2 regions of the Tissierella carlieri genome follow, and region 1 is predicted to be linked to the other one. Evidence: a T-box and tRNA genes for the amino acid it is inferred to sense, from the RefSeq annotation. Region 1 holds a T-box; the other holds one or more tRNA genes.
The links. A T-box is a leader RNA that pairs with one kind of tRNA and senses whether it is charged. The one in region 1 lies ahead of thrS (threonine--tRNA ligase), so its partner is inferred to be a tRNA-Thr.
Positions count from the first base shown of each region.

Region 2: it encodes a tRNA-Thr, which carries the amino acid that the T-box ahead of thrS (threonine--tRNA ligase) is inferred to sense. The anticodon was not compared.

Region 1 is NZ_JAHLOH010000045.1:33,388-42,412, reverse strand. It holds gene KQI38_RS15455 (alpha/beta fold hydrolase) at 305-1,117, shown strand; gene KQI38_RS15450 (GNAT family N-acetyltransferase) at 1,449-2,003, shown strand; gene KQI38_RS15445 (hypothetical protein) at 2,636-2,911, shown strand; gene KQI38_RS15440 (DUF6873 family GME fold protein) at 3,295-4,035, shown strand; gene ytxC (putative sporulation protein YtxC) at 4,102-4,953, shown strand; gene hisS (histidine--tRNA ligase) at 5,090-6,400, shown strand; T-box leader at 6,476-6,672, shown strand; gene thrS (threonine--tRNA ligase) at 7,069-8,982, shown strand.
Region 2 is NZ_JAHLOH010000025.1:46,012-55,036, reverse strand. It holds gene rpmG (50S ribosomal protein L33) at 1-29, opposite strand, end outside; gene tuf (elongation factor Tu) at 267-1,460, opposite strand; tRNA gene KQI38_RS06995 (tRNA-Thr) at 1,661-1,736, opposite strand; gene sigH (RNA polymerase sporulation sigma factor SigH) at 1,795-2,439, opposite strand; gene KQI38_RS06985 (NYN domain-containing protein) at 2,515-3,048, opposite strand; gene rlmB (23S rRNA (guanosine(2251)-2'-O)-methyltransferase RlmB) at 3,041-3,778, opposite strand; gene thyX (FAD-dependent thymidylate synthase) at 3,903-4,658, opposite strand; gene KQI38_RS06970 (Mini-ribonuclease 3) at 4,679-5,101, opposite strand; gene cysS (cysteine--tRNA ligase) at 5,105-6,502, opposite strand; gene gltX (glutamate--tRNA ligase) at 6,633-8,114, opposite strand; gene KQI38_RS06955 (hypothetical protein) at 8,513-8,680, opposite strand; gene KQI38_RS06950 (proline--tRNA ligase) at 8,950-9,025, opposite strand, start outside.

The sequences.
Region 1 (9,025 bases):
GTTCACATTACATTATATTAAAGCGTAGGTATATTTGATACAGAAAAATAAAATCTAAATATGGAGATATAAAGTAAGTATAGTCGATGGAATTTTAAAACTTTATGGATGATAAGCATACTATTGATGAAAATAGTTTATACGTTATAGTTTGAACAAAATATAATATCACTATTAAAATATCAAAAGAATAGTGTTCTTTAAAAAATAAATAGTATGACATTTAAACCATCTTAATCACTCATAAACTTGTATTTAAGTTAATAACATATAAATATAGCTATTAATTATAGGGGGTATCTTGATGGGATATTATGTTAGTGTAGAGACAGATGTAAAAGTTTATGTAGAAGATCTTAATCCAGAGGGTTATAAGACCATAGTTTTTTTACATGGTTGGCCTGGAAGTCATGAATTATTTGAATATCAATTTGATCAACTTCCTAAAAGAGGATATAGATGTATTGGAATAGATCAAAGGGGATTTGGTAAGTCGGATAAACCGTGGAGAGGATATGACTATAATCGGTTAGCCGATGATGTTAGATGTGTAGTTGAAACTCTTAAATTACATGATTTTATACTTGCGGGTCATTCAACAGGCGGAGCAATTGCTATTAGATATATGTCTAGACATAATGGATATGGAGTATCTAAACTTGCTCTTTTTGCAGCAGCGGCTCCAAGTCTTATAAAACTTCCTAATTTTCCTTATGGTATAGATAAAGAAACTGTAATTAAAATTATTGAGGGAACATATAATGATAGGCCTAAAATGTTGAGTGATTTTTGTGATATATTTTTCTTTCAGTATATAACTCAGCCTTTCTCTTACTGGTTCTTACAATTAGGGTTACAAGCAGCAGGATGGTCAACCGCAGCTATTGCAAATACTTGGCTAAATGAAGAGTTGTTTTATGATTTGGGAACAATAAATGTCCCAACACTGATTATTCATGGTATACACGATAAAGTCGTTCCATTTGAATTAGGTGAGGTACAAGAGAGAAGCATTAAAAATGCCAGACTTATACCATTTCAATATAGTGGGCATGGATCATTCTATGATCAGAAAGATAAATTTAATGAAGAATTGATGAATTTCATTGAGGAATAAAGTTTTTAAGATAGAGCTTACTAAATAGAAGAGTTAGAAGTAGACAGTTTATTTTAGTGCCGTATTATTCATAAAAGAATTTTACGGTATTTTTATTCTACTTATGTTAGATAACTATTGAAGGTGCGAAGACATTGTGTTGAAAATTGATTAATATTATATCTATAAAGCAAGAATTTCTATACTATATAAAATATAACTAATATGCTATAATCTCTTTGTAAGTAAGTCGTCATAGTAAAATTAGGACATATTCACTTTTGATATGCCTTATTATAATTTCAATAAATACAAATGGTTTAAATCTAAAGATGCTGCAAGGAGGGGTTAGATGTCACAAAGAGGATTATATTCATATAACTTTAATGGTAGTGAACGTATAGAGTTTAGATTAATCACGACCAAAGATTCGATTGAAGAATTAACTCAGCTTCTTAATAAATCTTATAAGATTTTAGCTGATATGGGTCTTAAATATGTAGCAGCTACACAGGACGATAGTGTAACATTAAACAGAGTGAGAAATGCCTACAAATGTTATATAGGTATATATCAGAATAGAATTGCTTCAACAATATCTCTTTATAGTCCAGAACACTCGGATAAAAGTAGTTGGTATAGTAAAGAGTTTGTGGCCAAGATTGGACAGTTTGCAGTTGCGACTGAATTACAAAAATACGGAATTGGTGGTAGAATGATGGACATTGTTGAAGAAGAGGCTAGAAAAATAAATAATGTGAGAGAGATTGCGTTGGATACTGCTGAAACGGCATATCATTTAATTGATTTTTATAGAAAAAGAGAGTACAGATATATAGAAACTATTGAATGGGGTGCAACAAATTATAAGAGTGTAGTATTAAGCAAGAAATTATATTCTTATTAAATACATATATATTAAAACTAAATAATCATTGTTTAGGAACTAATTATACGATATTTTACTAACATTATAAATCTTATATTGACTAGATTAAATATAGACTAAAAGTTCTAGAAATTCAAGGAAATAAAAAACCTTGAATTTTTCTTTTTTAAAAGTTCTTTCTCTAATATTAATAGGAGAAATCTGTTATACATTGTAATGTAATCGAAAATGTAAATGTCAAAGAGATGGTTAGTAATAAAGATATGGCATTAGCAAAATATATTTAAGATAGCATAATTCGGATTTAAACATATTCTATAAATAAGGGAATAAAAACAGTTAGCTTTGTGGTATTAAGAGAGATTAAGATGACATCAGATCTGGTAAAATTAGTCTTTATTACTAATCTAGAGGACAATGAGATGAATTAGTTTTAGAACTAGCAAAAGGAATACTAAATTATCTGGGAGTTAAGTATGTTAAAGATGAAAAATATCTAATTTTAAATAGGGTTATATGGCAAAGATGTTGAAGGAGCCTTATGAAAGACAAAGTTACTTATATTCCTGCTGGATTTTAAAAAAGAGGATATAAGGCAGGGTGGAATGATGGCAAATTGATTATTAATCATAAGGAGGTCTAACGAATTGATGAACTTAGACATATTAATAAATTTTGCAGGATTAGTGGCTGCGGTAAGTTTAATTGTTCAGTTTACTAAATCTATAGTAAAGAGGAAATTTGGAGATTCTATGGTAAGGATATATGCTCTAGTGATATCCTTAATATTAACCTTTATATTCGCTAGGTCTGGTGGAAGCATAGAAGGAATAACTCTTACTATTATAAATTCAATATTAATCACTATAACAAGTATGGGAGCCTATGAAATGATAGTAGATCCAAAAGCAGAGAAGAGCAAATAGTTATATTGATTAGATTCTAGAATAAAATCTAGAGTCTTTTTTCTGCTTTTAAATCTATTTTAATATGTTTAATAATAAAGAATATTATATAATAGTTAAGTGCAAAAATATAAATCAAGTATTTTACTGAATTTAAAACTAGATATTATTCGATAGAGTGTTATGTTTAAGGTTTATGTAGAGGTGGAAGATATTTATTTCTTAGTTCAAATCTTTATGCATCATATATGTCATTTTAGAATCAAAGATTCTAGATTTGTTATAATCTATTAGAAAGTTTTATTTTCTAAGTTAAACTTTCTGTAAACGAATTCCAAAAACTTCATAAAATTTATAAATGTTTTAAGTAGAAATCTTTTTTATATTTAAATTGAGGTGATGAGATGAATCCTTTTATTCCCCCAAAATCAGCTAATGTAGCCATAGTAGATGGCAGAATAGATAAAGAAATAGAAAATAACTTAAAAAGACTAGGTTTGAAAATAATTAAAACTATAAAATGCCATGAGGTTCATGAAAGTATTGCGTATCATCCAGATATAGTAATTCATCCAATAAATCACAATACTTTGATTATCGCACCTAATGTTTTTGAGTATTATGAAGAAATGTTAAGTAATATGGGTATTAAATTAATTAAAGGAGAAAAATATTTAGATAGTAAATATCCAGAAGATATAGCATATAATGTAGGAAGACTTATAGGAGCAGCTATTCATAATTTCAAATATACTGATGAAGTTTTAAAGTATCATTTAAAAAAGGAAAATATTGATTTTATAAATGTAAATCAAGGATATACAAAATGTTCTTTAGCTATAGTGGGAGAAGATTCAGCTATTACTGCCGATTACCCTATGTATGAAAAGCTAAGAGATTTTGGCTACAAAGTTTTGCTAATTCAGTCAGGATATGTATCCTTAGAAGGACAAAAATATGGATTTATTGGCGGAACAAATGGAAGTTTATACAATGGAAAATCTATTATATCGGGAAGTTTAAATGGACATCCTAATAAAGATGAAATTTTAAATTTTTTCATAAAAAATAATACAAATTTAATTTTTTTATCGAAAAAAAATATATTAGATATTGGTACTATAATTACTCTATATTGCCATTAAAGTAAGTCTTTATATTGTATATGTCTACTCTCTAGGTACATACTAGTAAAAGAAGGGAGTGATACAATGCAAACTATAAAAATTGGTGGAAATGTAAATAAAGACGAAGTAAAAAATTTAATAAATAGGTATTTCTCCAATTCTAAGGTAAATGTTCAAGAGGAAGACTATGAAGAAAGATATGAATTTTCGCTTTCTTTGGGAACTAAAAAAAACTTAGAAGATATTGCGTTTTATAGGGCTGTTGCTAATTTAGTGCAAGATATTATTTTAGAAATATATATTAAACCAATAATTATGAATAGAGTAGTGAAAATATGCGATGATTATTCGTCTAGTGATAAAGAGGGAATAGTTACCTCAACACATTTAGCAATATTGAACGAGAATTATTATATAAAAGAAAAGAACATGGTTAATGAAGAAATACTTAATCATTTAATAGAAAATAATAGTATTTTAATAGATGGATTTATGAACTTTAGATTAAGAAGATTCATATATATAGTAGATATTTCTGTAGAAAAAGCAATAGGTCAGTTTGAGATAGAAAGAGAGTATCTGGAGTTTTTGAGTATGCTCCAATATTTTGTTGATATACAGGAACCTAAATATGAATTAGTTAATGTTATTATTAAAGAAAACGATTATTTTTTACTAGATAAGGATAATAATATAATTGAAAATGGTTTGTTAGAATATGCGCCAGATGATCAGTGGTATGAAGATATAAGTAAAGCTGACCTTTTAGTCAGCTCGTTGATAGTTCTCTCTCCTATAAAATTAGTGTTGCATGTTGAGGAAGGTAAAGAGAAAGAATTGGTCAATGTGATTTCTCAAGTTTTTAGGGATAAAGTACAGTTTTGTGATGGATGTGATACTTGTAATTTAAAAGCCAAACTGAAAAAGGGCAAGTGAGGAGAAGTTGATTAAATCAGCTTCTTTTTTATTCAATAAGAGATTGGAAAATATTAGATTCTTTTATTTAAACATCCTTGGAAATTATTAATATATCTGTTATTATAATATAAAATGATACATAAGGAGGTATAATATGAGTAAAGATATAGTGAAACCATCGATTTTACCAGGTTTTATGGAATTAACGCCAACAGATCAAATATTATTTAATAAAATGCTAGATACAATTAGACAAAACTATGAAAAATTTGGTTTTCTTCCTATAGATACTCCTGTAATAGAAAAAACAGAGGTACTTCTGGCTAAAGGTGGAGGAGAAACAGAAAAGCAAATATATAGATTTGAAAAAGGAAGTACAGATATGTCCTTGAGATTTGACTTAACTGTACCTTTGGCTAGATATGTTGCACAACATTATTCTGAATTAAGTTTCCCGTTTAGAAGATATCATATTGGCAAAGTATATAGGGGAGAAAGAAACCAAAAAGGTAGGTTTAGAGAGTTCTATCAGTGTGATATAGATATTGTAGGAAATGGAACCCTAGATATAATTAATGATGCTGAAATACCTTCTCTTATTTATTCCACATTTAGAGATTTAGGTTTTGATTCCTTTACAATAAAAATAAATAATAGAAAAATGCTAAAAGGATTTTTTAATAGCTTAGATATAGAAGATTCTACTTTTGTTCTTAGAGCTATAGATAAATTAGATAAAATAGGAATGGCAGAAGTAGAAAAGGAATTGGAAAGTCTGGGTATTACAAATCACAATATAAGGAGAACCAAAGAATTTCTTAGTATAAAAGGTTCCAACAACGATATAATAGGAAATCTTGAGGCTTTAAAAATAGATGATGAGACATTTAAAGAGGGACTAGAAGAATTATCTACAGTAATAAAATATATTGATTTATTTGGAGTGCCTGAGAAAAATTATAGAATTGATTTAACTATGGTAAGGGGATTGGATTATTATACTGGAACTGTATATGAAACCATATTAGATGATTATCCTTCACTTGGGAGTATTTGTGGAGGTGGAAGATATGAGAATCTAGCAGAATATTATACTAAGCAGAAACTTCCCGGAGTTGGAATGTCTATTGGTTTAACTAGATTATTTTATCAGTTAAGAGAAGCTAAAATAATTGAAGCAACAGAGAAATCTCTTACTAAGGCATTAATTATACCTATGGATAGTTTTGTGGAGAAAGGTGTTGAAACCGTCAATGAATTGAGAGGAGAAGGTATATATGCTCAGATTTATCTAGAATCAGGAAAGATAGGAAAAATATTTAACTATGCAGATAAGTTAAATATCCCATATGTAATAGTAATAGGACAAGAGGAAGCTGAGAATAATACTTATTCCCTTAGAGATATGAAAACAGGGGAACAAAAAAATATTTCTTTGGAAGAAGTAATTAAGTGTTTAAAATAAAATAATAATGGTATAAATATGAATAATTACTTGACAGATAGATAGAATGATGGTAAAATGTAAGTTACTTTAATAATATAGGTGACGATGGGAAGAGTAATATATTATTTCCTTTTAGAGAGAGAGGATCGTGGCTGTAAGTCTTCTTATGAGAAAGATATATGAAAACTACCCCTGAACCGAGTCTGAATAAAAGACTTCCGCTTATTAGCGTTATTTAAATTGAGAAGTAATTAGGGTGGAACCACGAAACTTAGCCTTTCGTCCCTACATAGAGATATGTAGGGATGGAAGGCTTTTTTTATGACCTAACACAACGAACGTTAGGTCCTGACGGACACCACTGAATAATACCCTACGGGGTAGAATAAGGTTGTGAGTTGATGTAGATCAAACGCACCTACGCTGTCCGTTTTGTCTACAATTCGCTATGCTCATTGGACAAAAAGGCAACGAACGTCAACCTTAATATAGAATTTATCATTAGGAGTGTCCGCTAGGACCAAATTCATGCGAATGATAATGAGCCCTAAAGGACTACTGAATTATACCCTGCGGGGCGAATTAAGGTAGCAAATGAATTTGTGCAGTGAAACTGCGGGAAATGACTTAATTTGCATGGTAGATAATGTTTTCAATTTTGAAATTAAATAATAGGAGGTTAGATTATGGAAAGGATAAAGATTACACTACCTGATGGTGCTGTTAGAGAATATGACAAAGGTGTGTCTGTATACGATGTTACTAGAGATATATCTGAAGGTTTAGCAAGGGTTGCCCTTGGAGCGGTTGTGAATGGAGATACAAAAGGAATGCAAGAAATTATCAATGAAGATTCTACTTTTAAGGTAGTCAAGTTTGAAGATAAGGAAGGAAAGGCTATATTTTGGCATACATCAGCTCATATTATGGCTCTTGCGGTACAAAAACTTTTCCCAGGGGTTAAATTTGCTATAGGTCCTGCAATAGACAACGGATTCTATTATGATTTTGATACAGAGCATAGATTCACTCCGGAGGATTTAGAGAAGATTGAAGAAGAAATGGCCAAGATAGTTAAGGAAGGTCATATCCTTGAAAGATATGTAATGCCAAGAAACGAAGCCCTTGAGTATTTTAAGGAAAAAGGAGAAGAATATAAGGTTGATTTAATTGAACATTTTCCTGAAGACGAAGAGATATCCTTCTATAAATTAGGAGAATTTACTGATCTTTGTGCTGGACCTCACTTATATGATACAAAGAAGGTTAAAGCTGTTAAGCTTTTAAGTATTGCAGGTGCTTACTGGCGTGGTGATGAAAAGAATAAAATGCTTCAAAGAATTTATGGAACAACTTATGAAAAGAAAAAAGATTTAGAAGAATACCTTCAAATGTTAGAGGAAGCTAAGAAAAGAGATCATAGAAAACTAGGTAAAGAATTAGATTTATTTAGTATTCACGAAGAGGGACCTGGATTCCCATTCTTCCATCCAAAAGGAATGGCATTAAGAAATATCTTAGAAAATTTCTGGAGAGAAGAGCATACTAGAGCTGGATATGATGAGATTAAAACACCTTTGATATTGAACGAAAGACTATGGCATCAATCAGGTCACTGGGATCACTATAAGGAAAATATGTATTTTACAAATATAGATGATGGGGATTATGCTATTAAACCAATGAACTGTCCTGGATCTATTTTAGTATATAAATCTAAGATGTATAGCTATAGAGATTTGCCTCTAAGATGGGGAGAACTTGGATTAGTTCATAGGCATGAGCTTTCAGGAGCTCTACATGGATTAATGAGAGTTAGATCATTTACTCAAGATGATGCTCATTTATTTGTATTACCATCTCAAATAAAAGAAGAATTGATTAATATAATAAATTTAGCAGATCATATGTACAATATATTTGGATTTAAATATCATGTAGAGTTATCCACTAGACCTGAGAATTCTATGGGAACTGAAGAACAGTGGGAGATAGCAACAAATGGTCTAAGAGAAGCGTTAAAGGAAAAAGGAATAGACTATATATTAAATGAAGGTGATGGTGCTTTCTATGGACCGAAGATAGACTTCCATTTAGAGGATGCAATAGGTAGGACTTGGCAATGTGGTACTATACAGCTAGATTTCCAAATGCCAGAGAAATTTGATATGAGTTATGTGGATAAAGATAATGAAAAGAAAAGACCAGTCATGATTCATAGAACTATATATGGTAGTATGGAAAGATTTATGGGAATACTTATAGAGCATTTTGCAGGTAAATTCCCAGTATGGCTTGCACCAGTACAGGCGATTATTCTTCCTATATCAGATAAATTCAATGAATACGCTTATGAAATTAAGAAGGAAATGGCAGATAAGGGTATTAGAGTTGAATTAGATGATAGAGCCGAAAAGATAGGATATAAGATTAGAGAAGCTCAATTGCAGCAAATACCTTATATGTTAGTAGTAGGTGAAAAGGAAGTAGAAGAAAAATTAGTTTCTGTAAGAAAGAGAGACGAAGGAGATAAAGGCCAAATCAAAGTTGAAGATTTTATTTGCCAAGTAATTGAAGAAGTAAAAGAAAAGAAGAAGTAATATCATATCTCTTATATAAAAGTCATATGTTATGAGGAAACTG
Region 2 (9,025 bases), on a different contig from region 1:
GTGCAAGCTAATGTGATTCTATCTCTCACTTAAAACACCTCCCACAAACACCATATATATGTTAAGCTATCGCTTTCGGGTACATTTCCCCACTTTTAACAACGTTACTAATATAAACTATCATAAATTAAAAATTATGTCAATAAAAAAGTCTTTCTTTCTACCACAATTTTTTCTTCAATTTATACAATTATTCCTCATTAATCTAATGTTTATTCCAATTCCATCCAGAAAAAAGACTAGGTTAAAGACCTAGTCTTTCATCACTATTCAAGAACTTTAGTTACAACTCCAGATCCTACTGTTCTTCCACCTTCACGAATTGAGAATCTTAGCCCTTCTTCTATAGCTATTGGTGTTATTAATTCTATAGTAAACTTTGAGTTGTCTCCTGGCATTACCATCTCTACGCCTTCTTCTAATTTGATATCTCCTGTTACATCTGTTGTTCTAAAGTAGAATTGTGGTCTATATCCATTAAAGAATGGTGTATGTCTTCCACCCTCTTCTTTAGATAGTACGTATACTTCTGATTCAAATTTTATATGTGGATTTATTGATTTTGGTTTTGCTAGTACTTGACCTCTTTCGATTTCGTTTCTTTGAACTCCTCTTAGAAGTGCTCCTATATTATCTCCTGCTTGTGCTTCGTCTAGTAGTTTTCTAAACATTTCTACTCCTGTTACTACTACTGTTCTTGCTTCTTCTGCTAACCCAACGATTTCTACGTTGTCTCCTGTTTTTACTACTCCTCTTTCTACTCTTCCTGTTGCTACTGTTCCTCTTCCTGTTATTGAGAATACGTCTTCTACTGGCATTAAGAATGGTTTGTCTGTATCTCTTTCTGGTTGTGGAACGTATGCATCTACTTCTTCCATTAGTTTAACTATTTTGTCTCCCCATGGTCCGTCTGGTTCTTCTATTGCTTTTAATGCTGAACCTACTACGATTGGTGTACCATCACCATCGAAGGGATGTTCGGATAGTAATTCTCTTACTACCATTTCTACTAATTCGATTAATTCTTCATCATCTACCATGTCTTGTTTGTTTAAGAATACTACTATCTTTGGTACTCCTACGTTTCTTGATAATAGTATATGCTCTCTTGTTTGCGGCATTGGACCATCTGCTGCTGATACTACTAAAATTGCTCCGTCCATTTGTGCTGCTCCTGTAATCATGTTCTTTACATAGTCAGCATGGCCTGGGCAGTCTACGTGTGCATAGTGACGATTTGGTGTTTCATATTCTACGTGAGATGTGGAAATTGTTATTCCTCTTTCTCTTTCTTCTGGTGCTTTATCTATGTTGTCATAGCTTATTGCTTCTCCTGAGCCAAATCTTTTGTTTAATACCATTGTAATAGCTGCTGTTAATGTTGTTTTACCATGGTCTACGTGTCCTATTGTCCCTATGTTTACGTGGGGTTTAGTTCTTTCAAATTTTGCTTTTGCCATTTCAATATTCCTCCTTAATTATATTTAATAATTTAATACACTTGAGTTTTCTCTAGTAGATGATAAAGAAAGTCTTAAGTTAAAGCATTAATATAAACTTTCTTAAAATGCATTTATCGGAAATTTAAAATTAAGGAGATTTAGAATTTCCTATGCATCACAAGAAAACTCACCCTGGTGTTTCCTATCTTTAAAAAGCATGGAGCCCACGACCGGACTCGAACCGGTGACCTCTTGCTTACCATGCAAGTGCTCTACCTCCTGAGCTACGTGGGCATTTTTTACTCACTGCTAGTTATTTTACTATTTACATATAAAATTGTCAAGCTTAAGTTTATACTTTGTCCTCTAGTAGCTTCTCTAACTTTCTTTTAACTCTTTGTAAGGCATTATCTATACTTTTCACATGCCTGTCTAAATCCTCTGCAATTTCCTGATAGCTCATACCATCCACATAAGACATTAGGACCTCTAACTCTAATTCAGATAAAATCTCTCCTATTCTTCTTTCCATTAAATTCAAATCTTCTCTGCTAATCATTAATTCTTCTGGATCTGAAATTTTAAAGCCCGAAATTATATCCAATAGAGTCCTATCAGATTCTTCATCATATATAGGTTTATTAAGTGAAACATAAGAATTTAAAGGAATATGCTTTTGTCTAGTAGCTGTCTTAATTGCTGTAATTATCTGTCTCGTGATACAGATTTCTGCAAATGCTCTAAATGATGTAAGCTTGTCCTTATCATAGTCACGAATAGCCTTATATAGTCCTATCATGCCCTCCTGAACGATATCTTCCTTATCTGCCCCTATCAAATAATATGATCTAGCTTTGCATTTTACAATGTTTTTATATTTATAAATCAGGTATTCCAGTGCAATAGCGTCATCATTTTTTGCAGCTTCTACAATTTCTTCATCCTGCATAGTCATATATGTAGTTAATTCCATATCATTATGCACTTCCAATTGCACTAAGCATCCCCCCAGTATAACTCTGTTAATTTTGATTACTATTAATTATATTTAATACCTATATTTTAGTCAAGGTTATTCATTCTTACTAATTAAATTATTTAGTTTTTTTATCGTTTCTTCATCCAGTCTTCCTAGCAGAAGATCATTTTTTTTATTCTCTGTAGTACTTTTACGTTTAATAAGCTTTTTTTCATTAAATATTTCCATTTCTAACTCCCTAGCTGAAATCCTAGTTCCACCTCGACCAAAAACAATTTGTTGTTCCATCCAGTCAGATGTTGCTACTCTTACTCTCTTTATCCTTCCAATCTCATCTAGTTTTTTCTCTATATATTGATCTGCAGTCTCGTTTTCTTTCGTATATACAACTTTTAAATCATTATAATTTTCTTCTGCTCCATAGTTGCCCTTTACTAAATGTGCATCAAATACAATTATGACTTCAATTCCCGAATAATATTTATATTCTGTCATGATCTCTATAAGCTCATTTCGAGCCTCCTCTAAATGTTCCTTTTTAAGTTGACTAAACCGCTCCCAAGAATTAACGATATTATACCCATCAACAAAAAGATATTCTTTAATCTTTTTATTCTTCTTAGCCATGATTCTGTCTTACTACCTCATATATCAATATAGATGCCGCATTAGAGGCATTTAAGGAAGATATTTGGCCTAGCATTGGAATTTTAACTAAGACATCGCATTTTTCTTTCACTAGCCTAGATAATCCTTTTCCCTCATTTCCTATTACCAAAGCAATAGCTCCTTGTAAAGATGTCTTATAATGATAGTCAGTCCCGTCCATATCTGCACCATAAATCCATAGCCCTTTATCTTTTAGTTCTTCAATTGCATTTACAATATTGCTTACTTTTGCTACAAGCATATGCTCTACTGCACCGGCAGAACTCTTATATACCGTTTGATTTACTTGAGCAGATCTCCTTTTAGGAATTATTACGCCATGTACTCCTGCACATTCAGCACTCCTAATTATAGAACCTAAGTTATGCGGATCTTCCAATCCATCTAAAATTACAATAAATGGAGGTTGATTTCTTTCTTTAGCTCTATTGAGGATATCATCTATATCAACATAATTATATGATGTAACTAACGCAACTACTCCTTGATGTGCATTCCCTTCCGATAAAGAATCAAGTTTATTTTTATCTACCTGTTGTATTATAATATTTCTGTCTTTTGCCATTCCAATTATCTTATTTATAGATCCTTGAAGCTCTCCTTTTAGAACATATAATTTTTCTATTTCTCTATCCGTTTTAAGTACTTCTAAAACAGGATTTCTTCCAACCACATATTGAAAATCCATTCTTATCACACCTTTCTTCAATTCACAATTCACAGTTCACAATTGTTGAGGTCGAGCTTTTGAGTCTTTAGATATGACCTTGGTTGTTGTTTTAATTGTGAATCGTGCATTGTGAATTGTGCATTTACTTAAATCGCTCTCTAACTTCAACCATCTTTCCGCAGGTCATTTTCCCCTCTGGACATGGCCCATTTATACAACCTGGTCCAGCATTTTTGAATAATATAGGATAGACTTTTTTCACTTCTTTAAGCATCAAAGTTGCAATCTCTCTTATTTCCCATTGTGCCCTATTACAGCATCTAAGTCTAAAAAAATTCATCAAAGACCTTGCATTCATAGTAAATACTATCTTAGTCTCACAGGCATTGGGGAAAATATATCTTGCATCTTCAATTGACTCTTTTTCTGCTCTATTTCTTGCTTCCTTCTCGTCGAACTTTTCTTCAATATACTTATTATAATGTTCATCAAATAATAAATTTGATATTTCATCATAATATTTCTGATCTTCTCTCATAGCCTTTTCAAATATTTCTCTAGCCTTTTTATTATTTGCAATAGCCGGCGGAATTATATATTCAAACTGTTCAAGTTTCACATATCTTTGTGATTGCTGAGAAAAACTTGCAATCCTATGTCTCACTAGTTGATGAGTTAATGTACGAGATATTCCTTCAATCCCAAAAGTAAATGTAACATGTTCAATAGGACTTTCATGGTTTAAGTCCATTAAAAGAGATAAGAATGATTCAACCTTATCTTCAGTTAGCTTTTCTTCTATCTCACTGACACCTGATGATGAATAGCAAAGCCTTGCTGCAGCTGCAACTAGTTTTTCGCCATCAGGCGTATACCTCAAAAGTTCTACCTTATCCATCCTAATCCCCCTTTTCTTCATTAGTTAATGTCTATATGTGATACCACTTTAAATAATTCTGCTATTCTGTAATCCTTACCCATTAAGTAAAGATAGCCCATCAACGCTTCAAAACCTGTAGCATATTTATAATCTATCATATCAGCATTTTTAGGCATTGTATTAGTCTTTGCATTTCTACCTTTTTTAACTACTGCTCGTTCATCTTCATTAAGTATATCTTCTAACATATGAACTATATCTGCTTGGGCCTTGGCTTTCACATATTTAATAGTCAATTTATGCAATTCTTTAACAGGTAACTTCTTCTCAAGTAGATATGTCCGTACTAACAATTCATATACTGCATCTCCTATATATGCAAGCTGCAGAGGAGATAACATAGCTATATCCTCTGCACTTAATTCTGTATTCATCTTTCTAAACAAGTTGTTTTCTTCCATAGGCTATATACGTTTCCACTTCACCCCTTCTTGGGTATCTTCTAAGACTATTCCTTTTTCCTTTAACATATCTCTAATTTCATCAGCTAACTTAAAGTCTTTATTTTTTCTTGCCATCGTTCTTTTCTCTATAAGATCTAAAATTTCAACCTCTAAAATTTCATCTTTTTTATTTAGTATTCCAAGAACATCGGATAATTCTAATAACAAATCATAAGATATTTGAATTAATTTCTTAGAAGATTTTTCATTTAGATTTGAATTAGAAAATTTAACAAGATCAAATAATGAAGCTATAGCATCTGCTGTGTTTAAATCGTCTTCCATGCTTTCAATAAATTCTTTTTTAAACTTTTCAATAGTATCTAGTAGATCCTTTTCTTCTTTGTCTAATTCTCTATCTTCCGTGTTTTCAAGTAGATATTCTAAGTTTTTCTTCCCATTATATAATCTTTCTAAGGCATTTTCCATTTGATTCATTATTTCTCTAGTAAAGTTCATAGGAGATCTATAATGTGCGGATAGCAAGAAAAATCTAAGGATTTCCAAATCAAATTCCTCTGCAATTTCTTTTACAGTAAAAAAGTTTCCTAGAGATTTTGACATCTTCTGATTTTCTACATTTAACATACCATTATGCATCCAATAATTTGCAAAGGGCTTCTCCGTTAAAGTTTCAGACTGTGCAATTTCATTTTCATGATGTGGAAATTGAAGGTCTTCGCCACCTGCATGTATATCTATAGTATCTCCTAATAGCGTTCTCGACATAACAGAGCATTCGATATGCCACCCAGGTCTTCCATTACCCCAAGGACTTTCCCAATAAGGTTCACCTTCTTTAGCTTTCTTCCATAATGCAAAATCCATAGGATTATTTTTCTCTTCACTAACTTCTATTCTGGCTCCACTCATTAAATCTTCAATATTTTTCTTAGACAATTTCCCATAGTCTTTTGCACTATCTATGTTAAAATAAACATTACCATCTACATTATAGGCGGCACCCTTTTCTATTAAAGCCTCTATAAATTCAATCATTGGCTGAATAAATTCTGTAGCTTTTGGATGGATGGTTTTCTCTTCATAAATATTTAAACCTTTTGCATCCTCCATAAGAGCTTTAATATATCTCTCGGATATATCATTAAATGCAGTATTTTCTTCATTAGCTCTATTTATTATTCTATCGTCAATATCTGTAAAATTTGAAATATACTTAACATTATACCCTCTATACATAAAAAATCTTCTTAAAGTATCGAATATTACCATTGGTCTAGCATTTCCAACATGTATATAGTTATATACCGTTGGACCACAGATATACATGCTAACCTGACCTTCAACAACCGGTATGAATTCTTCTTTTTTTCGAGTTAAAGTATTATAAATCTTCATATCTAACCTCCTTTATTGAAGTGAATAGTTAATAGTGAATAGTTAATAACTAATAGATAAGAAAACCCCAAATCTTTACTTAAAACTATTCACTCTTCACTTTTAGTTATTCACTGTTTTTTACTTTTCACTATATATAATTTTTCTCTACATAATCAATTCTTTTGAGTATATTTTCTTTACCTAGTAAAACCAATATATTCACAAACTCTGGACCATGTGCCATACCTGTTAGTGCAACTCTAGCTGGCATAAATAGGTTTTTACCTTTAACCCCTGTAGCCTTTTGAATTATCTTCATAAATCCTTTAGCATATTCTTCATCTATTTCTTCTATATTGTTTAATTCTTCCTTAATTGCTGTGAGAACAATTCCTACCTGTTCACCCTTTATTATCTCTAATGCATCTTCCTCTAGAATATCTACATAATCTTTAAAAATAAATTCTACTTTATTTACTACTTCTGATACTGTATTTAAGCTTTCTTGAACTGTATGAACTAATAGCTTTAACCATTCATATCTATCTTGGACAAATTCTCTATCTATAAAATCTGCTTTAATCAAATATGGAATAGCCATATCTGTGATTCTTTCAACAGATGAGGATCTTATATAATGACCATTTACCCAATCTAGTTTATCTTTATCAAATATTCCACCAGTTTTTGAAACTCTTTCAAAGGAAAACTTTTGAATTAACTCTTCCATAGAAAGAATCTCCTGATTATCTTCTGGACTCCATCCTACCAATGCTAAATAGTTGACTAATCCCTCTGGCAGATATCCCTTATCTTTAAAATCTTCTACAGAAACATCGCCTTGACGCTTACTTAGTTTTTTTCTATCTTTATTTAATACAGTTGGAAGATGAACATATACAGGTTTTTCCCATCCAAACACTTCATATAGATAGATATGTTTTGGTGTGGATGGTAACCATTCTTCTCCTCTAACTATATGGGTTATTTCCATTAAATGATCATCTACTACTACTGCCATATGATAGGTTGGATATCCATCAGACTTTAATAATACTTGATCATCAATATCATCAGTGTTTATTACAATATCTCCTCTAACTAAATCATGAAATTTCACATCATAATTCTGAGGTAATTTTAATCTAACCACATATTCTTCTCCATTAGCAATTCTTTTCTTCGCCTCTTCTATAGATATATTCCTACAGAATCCATCATATTTTGGAACTAATCCTTTAATTTTTTGTTCCTCACGTACCTGCTCAAGTCTTTCCTTAGAGCAGAAACAATAGTAAGCATGGCCTTTCTCTATAAGCTCATCTACATATTTTTTATATATGTCTAATCTCTCTGACTGAATATATGGACCGTGATTGCCTTTTTGCACAACCTTACCATCTTCTACAAATACACCTTCATCATATTCTATTCCTGCCCAATGTAAGGACTCTATTAAATTTTCTATAGCTCCTTCTACAAATCTAGTTTGATCAGTATCTTCTATCCTCAAGATAAACTTACCATTATTATTTCTAGCAAATAGATAATTGTATAAAGCAGTCCTAATAGATCCTATATGTATGAAACCCGTTGGACTTGGGGCAAATCTTAATCTAACTTCTTTCAAAACTGACACCTCCTGAATTAATTATATTATATTATATATCACTAGTCCTTAAGTGTAAACTGTCCCCTTTAAATAAAAAAGACCTATATCTAATCATCATAAGCTATCCTTTCTTGGAAACTATATAGATTAAACTCTTATTAGCAAAATGATAGCGTTAAACATTTCTATGGATCATAGTAAAAACTTCTATGAAAGCATAATTAAAAAACTTTCCTTAGTTACTGCATAAGCAACTTGCATGAAATCAAAGCTTTCGTTAATATACTTAAAACTCATTGAAGTCAAGCTTCTGAATATAATTTCAAAAGCAGAGCCCCAATATTAATTATAATAAAAATACTATATTAAATCTTAATATTAAGATTTAATATAGTATTTCCATTTTCAAAAAAATATTATTGCAATATAACTACATTTGTTGCTTCTTGTATAAATTTCAATTTTTGTTTTGAGTGGGCATTAAACTCTTCTTCTGATATTAACGATTGTTCTCTTAATTCATATAATATATCCACAACTTCTTCACATAACGTAATTAATTCAGATTCCAATTTTACTAACATAGCATCCCTCCATCGATTATATAATATACATCATATTATATTTCCCTGATAATATGCCTGTATTTTTATTTTTTTAATTCCCCCATTCCCCTAGTTTCTTAGATTCTCATCTGTAAAATATAAAATAAGGACTATTATAAAATTATAATTAAATATTTAAGTATTCTTCTATTGACTTTATGTCTGTATTATATTAATATTCTACATTCATTTTAAAAATCCTTCTTTTTGGACAAAAAAAGTGGTCCTAGGACCACTTTTTTATTTAATCATATAACCAAACCTTCTTTATAAAACTCTTCTTTTATTAAAGGTATTAATTTATCGATACTAATTTCCAATTTA